DNA from 2 places in the Streptomyces sp. NPDC055955 genome. Region 1 is predicted to be linked to the other one. Evidence: riboswitches for the same ligand, from Rfam matches in the RefSeq annotation. Region 1 holds a riboswitch; the other holds the start of a gene.
What was found. A riboswitch is a leader RNA that binds a small molecule or an ion and turns the genes downstream of it on or off. The one in region 1 is predicted to bind cyclic di-AMP.

Region 1 (5,316 bases):
ACCACTTCTCGACGAAGGAAAAGCTCGTCTCCGCCGCGTTCGCGCACGCCGCCGAGGGCGACCTGGCCCATCTGCGCAAGCTGCTGAGCAAGCGCACGACGGCGCTGCGCCGGCTGCGCTCGGCCGTGCGCTGGTACGCGCCGACCGGGCAGGCCAAGGGGTGGCGGCTGTGGATCGAAGGCTGGTCCGCGGCGCTGCGTGAGCCCGCGCTGCGGGAGGTCACGCGCGACCTGGACAAGCAGTGGAAGGCGGCGCTCACGGAGGTCGTCGCGGAGGGCGTGGCGGCGGGAGAGTTCCACTGCCCCGACCCGGCGGGCGCCGCGCTGCGCCTGACGGCACTCCTCGACGGTCTCGCGGTGCAGATGACCGCGTACACGGGGACGGTCTCGCGGGCCCGCATGCAGGAGTGGGTCGACGACGCGCTGGCCCGCGAACTGGGACTCGAGCGGGCGGACCTGACGGCGACGACGGCGGGCTGACGGCGCCACGGAGTCGGGCTCCGAAGAGGCCCCCGGATTGGACCGCACAGAAATGACGCGGGGGAGCCGCCCTCAAGGGCAAGCTCCCCCATGACGTGCGCGGCTCCCGTCAGAGCGGCAGCAGATCCGGCCGCTTCGCCGCCACATGGTCCCCGGACGACTCGCCGCGCAGCCGTCGGCCGATCCACGGCACCAGGAACTCCCTCGCCCAGTGGATGTCGTCGCGCCGCACCTCCAGCGTGCCGCGCGGCGGCTGCGCCGGCCACGGCTGGTCCGGGTCCGCAGGCACCTCGATGCCGAGCGCCTGCCCCGCCCGCAGCGCGACCCGCGTGTGCCCCTCGGGCGAGAGGTGCAGCCGGTCGTCGTCCCAGGCACGGCGGTCCTGGACGGTCTTGAGGGACCACAGGTCGAGCACCGGGCAGCCGTAGCGGTCGGCGACCGCGCGCACATGCCCGTTGTACGTCGCTATCTTGCCGCGCAGATGCTTGAGGACGGGGACGTCCCGGGTGTCGAAGCCGGTGGTCACCATGACCGTGCCGACGGCGGAGGTCAGCCGGGCGACGGCCTTCTCGAAGCGCTCCGCGACGTCGTCGGGGTCGGTGCCGGGACGGATGATGTCGTTGCCGCCGGCGGCGAAGGTCACCAGGTCCGGGGCCAGTTCGACGGCGCGCGGGAGCTGGTCCTCCACGATCTGGTCGAGGAGCTTGCCGCGCACGGCGAGGTTCGCGTACCGGAAGGAGTGCTCGGGGGTCCGGTCGTCCAGGAGGACGGCGAGACGGTCGGCCCAGCCCACGAAGGCCCCGTCGGGACCGGGGTCCCCGACGCCTTCGGTGAAGCTGTCCCCCACCGCCGCGTAGGACCGAATCGTGCCGCCGTTGAGTGATCTCGATTCGTTTGCCACGACCACACATCTTTCACCCTGCGATGTGACCTACGCGACCGTAGGAAGGGGTTGACGGGTGGTGATATAGCCCACCCGGTCAGTTTCGGGGATTGAGGAATACGGCGAGGACACGGCGAAGGGGCGGGCCCGGAACCGGGCCCGCCCCTTCATGTCACACCTCGACGCGACACCTTCACCTCACACGTCACACCGTCAGGGCCGGAGCGACGTCACACCGTCCGGGTCAGAGCGAGACGCCGTGCGCACGGAGGTAGGCGACCGGGTCCACGTCCGAGCCGTAGCTCGGGGTGGTGCGGATCTCGAAGTGCAGGTGCGGTCCGGTGACGTTGCCGGTCGCGCCGGAGAGGCCGATCCGCTGACCCTCGGTCACGGTCTGCCCGGACGAGACGGAGAGGGACGACATGTGGGCGTACTGCGAGTACTTGCCGTCGGCGTGCTGGATGACGACCTCGTTGCCGTACGCGCCGTCGAGGCCGGCCGACACGACGGTGCCCGCGGCTATGGCCTTGAGCGGGGTGCCCGTCGGAACCACGAAGTCGACACCGGTGTGGTAGCCGCTGGACCACATGCTGCCCGCGGTCTTGTACGCCGTACCGATGGAGGCGCTCTGGACGGGCAGCGTGTAGCCGGAAGCGGTGGCGGTCTTGGCCGCGGAAGCCTGCGTGGCGGTGGCCGGGGACTTCGCCGCGGGAGCCGTGGCCTTCTGGCCGATCGTCAGCTTCAGGCCCGGACGGATCAGGGACGGGTCGCCGCCGATGGCCGAGCGGTTGTCGGAGTAGAGCTTCTTCCAGCCGCCGCTGACGTGCTGCGCGTCGGCGATCTTCGAAAGGGTGTCCCCCGCCTTGACGGCGTAGGTCGTGGCAACGGCGGGAGCGGCCGCGGCGTGGACGCCGGAGGCACCCATGAACGGCAGCGCGAGCGCGACGCCGCCCACACCGGCAACGGCGATCGTGCGGGCGAGGCGCGGGGACTTGGGACGGCGGTGCTTACCCTTCGCGGGCATGGGGGATTCCTCTCCGTCGCCTGCGAGGTGAGCTGTCGGGTTCGGACTGGAGCTGCCCGGCCGCGCCCCTTTCGGGCACGGCTTCACCCCGAGCCGTTTCCGGTGTCCCGAAAACGGCGGTCTACCTGGGTCCCCCGCTCCTGCCGAGCACGGATCGATGTGCGGATTCCGGGCGGCGGCAGGATTTGGCGGTCCGTCCGGATTGCGCCGAACGTAAGCGAGCGGAGAGCGCGGGGACAAGCCGCGAATTCCCCTGGGCATTCCGCTTCTTGATCCTTATGTGATCCTTTCCGGAAAAGGCCGTCACGCTCCGTAGATTCACGATCTTTGCAACTGCTATACCTACTGGAAATTCATTCGGGATCGCCGCCACGCACGGTCACCGCTATGACTCTGCTCACCTATCAGCCGCCATATGGCGGCATTTCGGGCTTAGTTATCCCATAGAGCCCTATCGCCCATCTATCGGTTCATTCCGGGCATTTGGTACGCAATCGCCAGCCTTCTCTCACATGGTTGCCCCTGGCAGCCATGTCGTATCGTCGAAGGCGCCCGCCGGCGAGCAGCGCCGCGGCCGACCGGGAGGAGCCCCCGTGACGCAGCAGGTCCCGTCCACCGAGCCCGAGTTGGCCGGAGTGCGCAACTTCCGCGACGTCGGTGGTCTCCCGACCGTGGACGGCCGTCGGGTCAAGCAGGGCGTGCTGTTCCGCAGCGGTCACCTCGCGCACGCCACGGACGAGGACGCCGCGTTCCTCTCCTCGCTCGGGCTGCACACGATCTTCGACTTCCGCAACGCCGCCGACCAGCGCCTCGAAGGCCCGGACGTGACGCTGCCCGGCGTGCGGAACGTGAATCTGCCGCTGACCGACCCGGCGGACGGCGCCGAGTTCTGGCAGATGGTGCGCGACGGCAACCTCGACGACCTGCGCGCCGCCCTCGCCGAGGGCCAGGCCGCGAACCGCATGATCACGTCGTACCGGGCGATCATCACCGAGCGCACCGCCGAGCACAGCCAGGTGCTGCACTCCCTCGCCGAGGACAGCGTGCCGGCGCTGATGCACTGCGCGGCGGGCAAGGACCGCGCGGGCCTGTCGATAGCAGTCACGCTCCTGGCCGTGGGAGTGGAGCGCGACGCCATCGAGGCGGACTACCTGGAGTCGAACGCGACGCACCGCCGCTACAAGGTGCACCGCAGCAGCGCCTCGAAGGACGCGATGTCCCCCGAGGTCATGGAGCTGCTGAGCCCGCTGTTCGACGCCCGCGCCTCCTATCTGGCGGCCGCCTTCGAGCAGGTCACGCAGACCTGGGGCTCCACCGACCGCTACCTGGAGGAGGGCCTCAAGCTCTCCCCCGCCCGGCGCGAGCGGCTGCGCGAGCGCCTCCTGGACTGAGACTCACCGGCCACCCGCTGGGGCCGTCATCCGCGCGACGCCCCCAGCGTGAACAGCAGATAGATGAAGCCCGCGACGAGGTGCCCGGCGAAGACGTAGACGAGCAGGCGCACCCAGATGCCACGCGGGAGCTTGTCCTCCACGTCACGCCGTGCGGGCCGCCGCTGCGGATCGGTCATGTCGTGCGGCTCTGCGTTCATCGAAGGCCTCCCTGGGTCTGTGCGCCGCCGCCCGTCGCCGGGCCGAGACACAGCGCGGCGGACGGGCTCTGCAGCAGGGTGTGTACGAAGAGGAGCTCGGCGCCGTCGCGGTCGGCGGCGGCGATCCGGTGCGGGGTGAGCGAGTCGAAGTGCGCGCTGTCCCCCGGCGCGAGGTCGTAGGCGGTGTCCCCCAGACGCAGCCGCAGCCGCCCTTCGAGGACGTACAGCCACTCCTCACCGGGGTGGACCCGCACGATGTCGCCCTGGGCGCCGAACGGCACGTGCACGCGCAAGGCCTGCATGCCGCGCCCCGGGGCGCCCGCCTGCCGGTAGATCCAGCCGCCCGCCTCGGTGGGCTCCATGTCGCCGGAGCGCACGACGGCGTCCCTGTCGGCGGGCGTCTCGCCCAGGAGCTCGGAGACCGTCGTACCGTAGGTACGGGCCAGAGCGAGCAGCATCGGGAGCGAGGGCTGACGGCGGCCCGTCTCCAGGCGGGAGAGGTGCGCGGGCGAAAGCCCGGCGGCGCGGGCCGCGGCCTCCAGGGTCAGGGCGGCGCGGCGCCGGAGTTCCCGCAGCTGCGGGGCGACGGCGGGCAGCTCCGTGGGTTCCGGAGCCGGCTCCGGAGGGGCAGGGCTCATGATTCGATTGAGCCAGAGTCGTACCTCTGGGGCAAATTTCTTGCCCCAGAGGCAAACAGCTCCCTCTTCAGAAGCGCCCTGCCGAAGCGGTCAGCGGTTGGCGACCGCCTGCTTCACCAGCGTCTTGCCGAAGTCCCACATCAGTCCGCCGCCCGAGTGCGCGTCGTCCATGACGGCGGTGAACGCCTCCACGAAGCGGTCCACCTCGCGCTCCCCGATGATCAGCGGCGGGATCAGCTTGATGACCTCCAGGTGGTCGCCGGAGACCTGGGTGAGGATCCGGTGCTTCTGGAGCAGCGGCACGACGACCATCTGCGCGAAGAGACCCTTGCGCGCGGCCTGGAGCATCGTCCAGCGGCCGCGCAGCTTCAGCGACTTCGGCCGCCCGAACTCGATGCCGATCATCAGGCCTCGGCCGCGTACGTCGCTCAACAGCTCGTAGCGGTCGACGAGCGCGGTGAGCCGGGACTTCAAGAGCTCCCCGGTGGCCCGGGCGTTCGCGACGACCTCCTCGTTCTCCATCACGCAGAGCACGGCGAGACCCGCGGCCATGGCCTGCGCGTTCGAGCCGAAGCTGGCCGAGTGCACGAGGACGCGGTCCATGGACGAGTAGACCTTTTTGAAGATCCAGTCCTTGCCGAGGGTCGCGCCGACGGGCACGTAGCCGCCGGAGAGCGCCTTCGCCACGCACACGAGGTCGG
Region 2 (5,316 bases), on a different contig from region 1:
ATGCCTGGGGGCTTTCCTTCAGTGAACTTCGGTAGGGGTACTGCGGATTCGGGGTGCTGCGGGTGCGGGGCTTCGGTGCGGGCGGGTCAGTCGCCGGGGCGGTCGGCCTTGTCGACGCCGTCCCAGACGTTCGAGTACCAGGGCCGTCCCTTCGCGCCCCCCTCGGAGCGGGTGCGCTTCGCCGCGTCGGGGTCGCGCGCCACGTAGCCGGTCTCGCCCGGCATCACCAGGTGGAGCCGGTCGCGGATCCGCTGCTCGGCGTACGAGTCGTCCTGCCAGCGTGCCTTCTCGTCGCGCAGCCTGTCGACCCTGCTCTGGGCCTCCTGCTGCCGGCGCTGGAGGTCGGCGATCTCCCCGCGCTGGGAGACGTACTGCCTTATGGGGTAGGCGAGCGCGACGACCAGGGTGCACAGGACGAGGGCCAGGAGTGCCGCGCGGCCGGTGAGACGGGAACGGCGGGCCTGACGTCTGGTCTGGGAGCGGTAGACGCGCTCGGCGGTCTGCTCGCCGAGCAGACGCAGCCGGGTCGCGGTGGAGAACCGGTCACGGTCCCTGTCCCGGACTCTCCCGGCCATGTTCGCGCCTCCCCTTTACGTGCGTACGTCCCCGCACACGGTACGGGACCGGGTGCGGGGACGTACGTACGACGCTTCCTAAGGCAGTGCCTTAAGAGCGCGCTCAGCCCTTGAAGCGGGGAAACGCGCTGCGGCCGGCGTAGACCGCGGCGTCGTCGAGGATCTCCTCGATGCGCAGGAGCTGGTTGTACTTGGCGACGCGGTCCGAGCGGGCCGGGGCACCGGTCTTGATCTGGCCGCAGTTCACCGCGACGGCGAGGTCGGCGATGGTGACGTCCTCGGTCTCGCCGGAGCGGTGGGACATCATGCACTTGAAGCCGTTGCGCTGGGCCATCTCGACGGCGTCCAGGGTCTCGGTCAGCGAACCGATCTGGTTGACCTTGACGAGCAGGGCGTTGGCGGAGCCCTCCTCGATGCCGCGGGCGAGGCGCTCGGGGTTGGTGACGAAGAGGTCGTCGCCGACGATCTGGACCTTGTCGCCCAGCTTCTCGGTGATGACGTTCCAGCCGGCCCAGTCGTCCTCGTACAGCGGGTCCTCGATGGAGACCAGCGGGTACGCGGAGACGAGCTCCTCGTAGTACTCGGTCATCTCGGCGGCCGAGCGGGACTTGCCCTCGAACTCGTACTTGCCGTCCTTGTAGAACTCGGACGCGGCGACGTCGAGCGCGAGCGCGATCTGCTCACCGGGAACGTAACCGGCCTGCTTGATGGCCTCGACGATGAGGTCGAGGGCCTCGCGGTTCGAGCCGAGGTTCGGGGCGAAGCCGCCCTCGTCGCCCAGACCGGTGGACAGGCTCTTGGTCTTCAGCACCTTCTTGAGGGTGTGGTAGACCTCGGCGCCCCAGCGAAGGGCCTCGGAGAAGGACTCCGCGCCGATCGGCGCGATCATGAACTCCTGGATGTCGACGTTGGAGTCGGCGTGCGACCCACCGTTGAGGATGTTCATCATCGGGACGGGCAGCAGGTGCGCGTTCGGACCGCCGAGGTAGCGGAACAGCGGCAGGTCGCTGGCCTCGGAGGCGGCGTGCGCGACGGCGAGGGAGACGCCGAGGATGGCGTTGGCGCCGAGCGAACCCTTGTTGTCGGTGGCGTCCAGGTCGAACATCGCCTGGTCGATCAGGCGCTGCTCGGTGGCGTCGTAGCCGACGAGCTCCGGGCCGATCTGCTCGATGACGGCGAGGACGGCCTTCTCGACACCCTTGCCCTGGTAGCGGTTCGGGTCACCGTCGCGGAGTTCGATGGCCTCGAACGCGCCGGTGGACGCACCGGACGGGACAGCGGCACGACCGGTGCTGCCGTCGTCGAGGCCGACCTCGACCTCGACCGTGGGGTTGCCTCGGGAGTCCAGGATTTCCCGGGCTACGACGACGTCGATGGACGGCACGAGCATCTCCTTATGGGATGTGACGCAACTACGCCGGGCCGCATGGTCCGGCAACACACGAGCCTAACCGGCTCCAGGCACCGGCCAGCCGACCGACCGGCCCGTGGACAAAAACCGAGAGCGAATTGTTTCCGAACGGAACAAAAAGCACCGGCCGACAACGGACGAAAGCCCAGGACCCCTCACGCACCAAAACCCCGCCCCGGGCGCGACGGGGGAATGCGCACCCGGGGCGGGGAGTCCTTGGGGGGACCTGGCGTGGTACCGGCCGTCCGCCGAAAGCCGGCACCCGAGCGGCCTGGGGGCTGTCGCCCCCTCCCCTCCTTACTTGAGGTGGAGCTGCTGACCCGGGTAGATCAGGTCGGCGTCCTCGACGATGTCCTTGTTCAGCTTGAAGAGCTTCGCCCAGCCACCCTTGACGTGGTGCGCCTCGGCGATGGTGCTGAGGGTGTCGCCGGCCTTCACCTTGTACTCGCCGTCACCCTTCTCGACCTTCTTGCCGGCCGGGGTCTCGACGGTCTTCTTCGACTCCTGCTTCGGGGCGGCAGGCGCCTTGCGCTCCTGGCTGCGGGTGGTCGGCTGCTCGGTGCGCTCCTGCTGCTTCGGGGCGGCGGCGGCCGGGGCGGAGCCGGTCGAGGCGGCGGACAGGCCCACGCCGCAGCTCGGCCAGGCACCCTTGCCCTGGCTCGCCAGGACCTTCTCGGCGACGGCTATCTGCTGCGCCTTGGAGGCCTTGTCGGCGGTGGAGGCGTAGGCGGTGCCGCCGTACGCGGCCCAGGTGGACGAGGAGAACTGGAGGCCGCCGTAGTAGCCGTTGCCCGTGTTGATCGACCAGTTGCCGCCGGACTCGCACTGCGCGACCGCGTCCCACTCGGAGGTGGTGGCGGCGGAGGCGCCGGTGGCACCCATCAGCGGGACGGCGACAGCGGCACCGGCGACACCGGCGAGCGTGGCGACGCGAACGGCCTTGGACGGGCGACGGTGCTTGCCCTTGCTGGAAAACAGCATCGAGAGATCCCCTCACCGACGCCTACGAGGTGAGCTGTCGGGTTCGGGCCGGATGAGTGCCCGGTCGCACGTCCTGCGTGCGACTTCACCCCAAGCCGGTCGGTCGGCCGTCTCTCGACGGCCGGGGCCGGCACTTACCTTGGGTCCCCCGCTCCTGCCTACGGCGCTTACGCGACGACTGTTCCCGTACGGACGTTGGCAGGATTCGGCGTGACATCCGACGGGGCCCGCTGTGGCGAGCGGTGATGACCGTAAGCAGTGGATCGCCCGAATTTCAAAGACGATCAGGGCCTTTGAGACCCATCTCTCACCGTCACCAAAGCGGACATCACGCCCGAACTGCCCCTACTTTTCGCCCGATTCGAGCCCAAGATCCAGACTCTGACCAGGAAGGATGAGGTCGGGGTCGGCGCCGACCGTCTTCTTGTTCTCGGCGTACAGAGCGGCCCATCCGCCGTCCACGTCATGGGTGTCGGCGATGCCCCAGAGGTTGTCGCCGGAGCGCACGGTATAAGTACCTTCGTCCGCATTCACACCCTTGCGCCCGCTTTCTCCGCCGCGCGAGGCATGGCGGCCCGAGCCGTCGTCGGCGCGCGAGGAGCCCGGGACGTCGTCCTCGGCGGCGTCGCCGCGGTGCCGGCCGGAGGCGGGCGCAGCGGCGGAGTCCGAGCCGTCGGAGGCCTCCGACGAGGGCGCGCCGGCGGTCGAAGTCGAGCCGTCCCGGCCGGACTTGTCGCTCTTGGAGTCGCCCGCGGTGTTACCTGCGGTATCACCCGAGTCGTCGTGACTCTTCTCTCGGGAGTCGCCCTTCGCGGCCTCGGACGCGGAGTCCGCCGACTCGTCGCTCGCGTCACTCTTCGCGGTGTCGCCGTCCGCCGCGTCGTCACGGCCGGAGTCGCCGGCGGACGCGGACGGGGTCGGCAGGGCCGCCCCGGGGTCGACGTCGGCCGCGGCGTCGTCCGCCGTGAGCCCCGAGGTGACCGAGCAGACCGGCCACGCCCGCGGACCCTCGTCGGCGAGGACCTTCTCGGCGACGGCTATCTGCTGCGAGCGGCTGGCCTGGTCGGCGCGCGGCGCGAAGTCGAGGCCACCGTGGTCCTCCCAGATCTCCTGCGAGAGCTGGAGCCCGCCGTAGTAGCCGTTGCCCGGATCGGCGCTCCAGGAGCCGCCGCTCTCGCACTCGGCGAGCTTGTCCCACGTGGCGGTCGACGCGGCGCTCGCGCTGGTCGCGCCGAGCAGGGGGATCGCGATGGCGGAGCCGGCCACTCCCGCGGCGACGATGAGCGCGGGAGCCTGGCGGGGGCGACGGTGACGACCGTTCCCGGTGAGCATGAAGGCGCCTTTCGGTGGCTCGGGGAATGCTGCGGCGGGTGGTGCCGCGATGACTGGTGAACGTAGCGGGAGTCGAACGCTTGTCACAAGTCGATGCAGCCGAGATCACGTGAAAGTCACAGTCTTGACGAACCGTCAGTTACACCGCTTCGCCCGGACCTTCCCGATGCGGCGTGAACTCGACCGGAAGCGTGCGCAATCCCCGCATGATGAGGCCGCCGCGCCAGCGCAAATCGGCAGGATCTCCCGCGAGTCGCAGGTCCGGAAGGCGCGTCAGGAGCGTAGCGAGGGCGGTCTGCCCCTCCAGGCGCGCGAGGGGGGCTCCGAGGCAGTAGTGGATCCCGTGCCCGTATCCGAGGTGCTGGTTGTCGCGCCGGGAGAGATCGAGGGTGTCGGGCTCGTCGAAGCGCGCCGGGTCGCGGTCGGCGGCGGCGAGCACGACCAGGACGGGGTCGCCGGCGGCGATGTCCTGTCCCCCGACGGTCAGCGGCTCGGTCGCGAAGCGCCACGTGGCGAGCTCCACGGGGCCGTCGTAGCGCAGGAGTTCCTCGATCCCGGTCTCCAGAAGGCCGGGCTCGGCGGCTCCGGGGGCCAGCGACCGCTGGAGCCGCTCGCGCTGCTCGGGGTGGGTGAGCAGGGCGTACGTGCCGTTGCCGATCAAATTGACCGTGGTCTCAAAACCTGCGAAGAGAAGGATGAAGGCCATGGCGGCGGCCTCGTTCTCCGTGAGGTGCTCCCCGTGGTCGGAGGCGCGGATGAGGCCGGAGATGAGGTCGTCGCCCGGGTCGCTGCGCTTGCGGTGGATGAGTTCGGCCAGATAGCCGCGCATCTTCTTGACGGAGCGCGCGACACCGCCGCGCGGGCCCCCGCCGTGGCGGATCATCATGCCCGCCCAGTCGCGGAAGTCGTCCTGGTCCTCGCGCGGGACGCCCAGCAGGTCACAGATCGCGTAGATGGGGAGCGGGAAGGCGAAGTCGTGGATCAGGTCGGCCTCGCCCCGGGCGGCGAACCGGTCGA

Region 2: it holds a riboswitch for cyclic di-AMP, as region 1 does, so the genes downstream of both, ACFC96_RS06555 (transglycosylase family protein) here and ACFC96_RS00585 (peptidoglycan DD-metalloendopeptidase family protein) in region 1, are expected to answer to the same signal.

What each region holds. Positions count from the first base shown of each region.
Region 1 covers NZ_JBHJYS010000001.1:147,951-153,266, forward strand. Annotated here, with positions in the region: gene ACFC96_RS00575 (TetR/AcrR family transcriptional regulator) at 1-479, shown strand, start outside; gene ACFC96_RS00580 (SGNH/GDSL hydrolase family protein) at 589-1,380, opposite strand; gene ACFC96_RS00585 (peptidoglycan DD-metalloendopeptidase family protein) at 1,607-2,386, opposite strand; cyclic di-AMP (ydaO/yuaA leader) riboswitch at 2,391-2,571, opposite strand; gene ACFC96_RS00590 (tyrosine-protein phosphatase) at 2,980-3,777, shown strand; gene ACFC96_RS00595 (DUF6126 family protein) at 3,804-3,977, opposite strand; gene ACFC96_RS00600 (helix-turn-helix domain-containing protein) at 3,974-4,615, opposite strand; gene ACFC96_RS00605 (aspartate aminotransferase family protein) at 4,706-5,316, opposite strand, start outside.
Region 2 covers NZ_JBHJYS010000003.1:95,558-100,873, forward strand. Annotated here, with positions in the region: gene ACFC96_RS06540 (DUF501 domain-containing protein) at 1-2, opposite strand, end outside; gene ACFC96_RS06545 (septum formation initiator family protein) at 87-575, opposite strand; gene eno (phosphopyruvate hydratase) at 679-1,965, opposite strand; gene ACFC96_RS06555 (transglycosylase family protein) at 2,284-2,967, opposite strand; cyclic di-AMP (ydaO/yuaA leader) riboswitch at 2,972-3,188, opposite strand; gene ACFC96_RS06560 (transglycosylase family protein) at 3,313-4,299, opposite strand; gene ACFC96_RS06565 (cytochrome P450) at 4,439-5,316, opposite strand, start outside.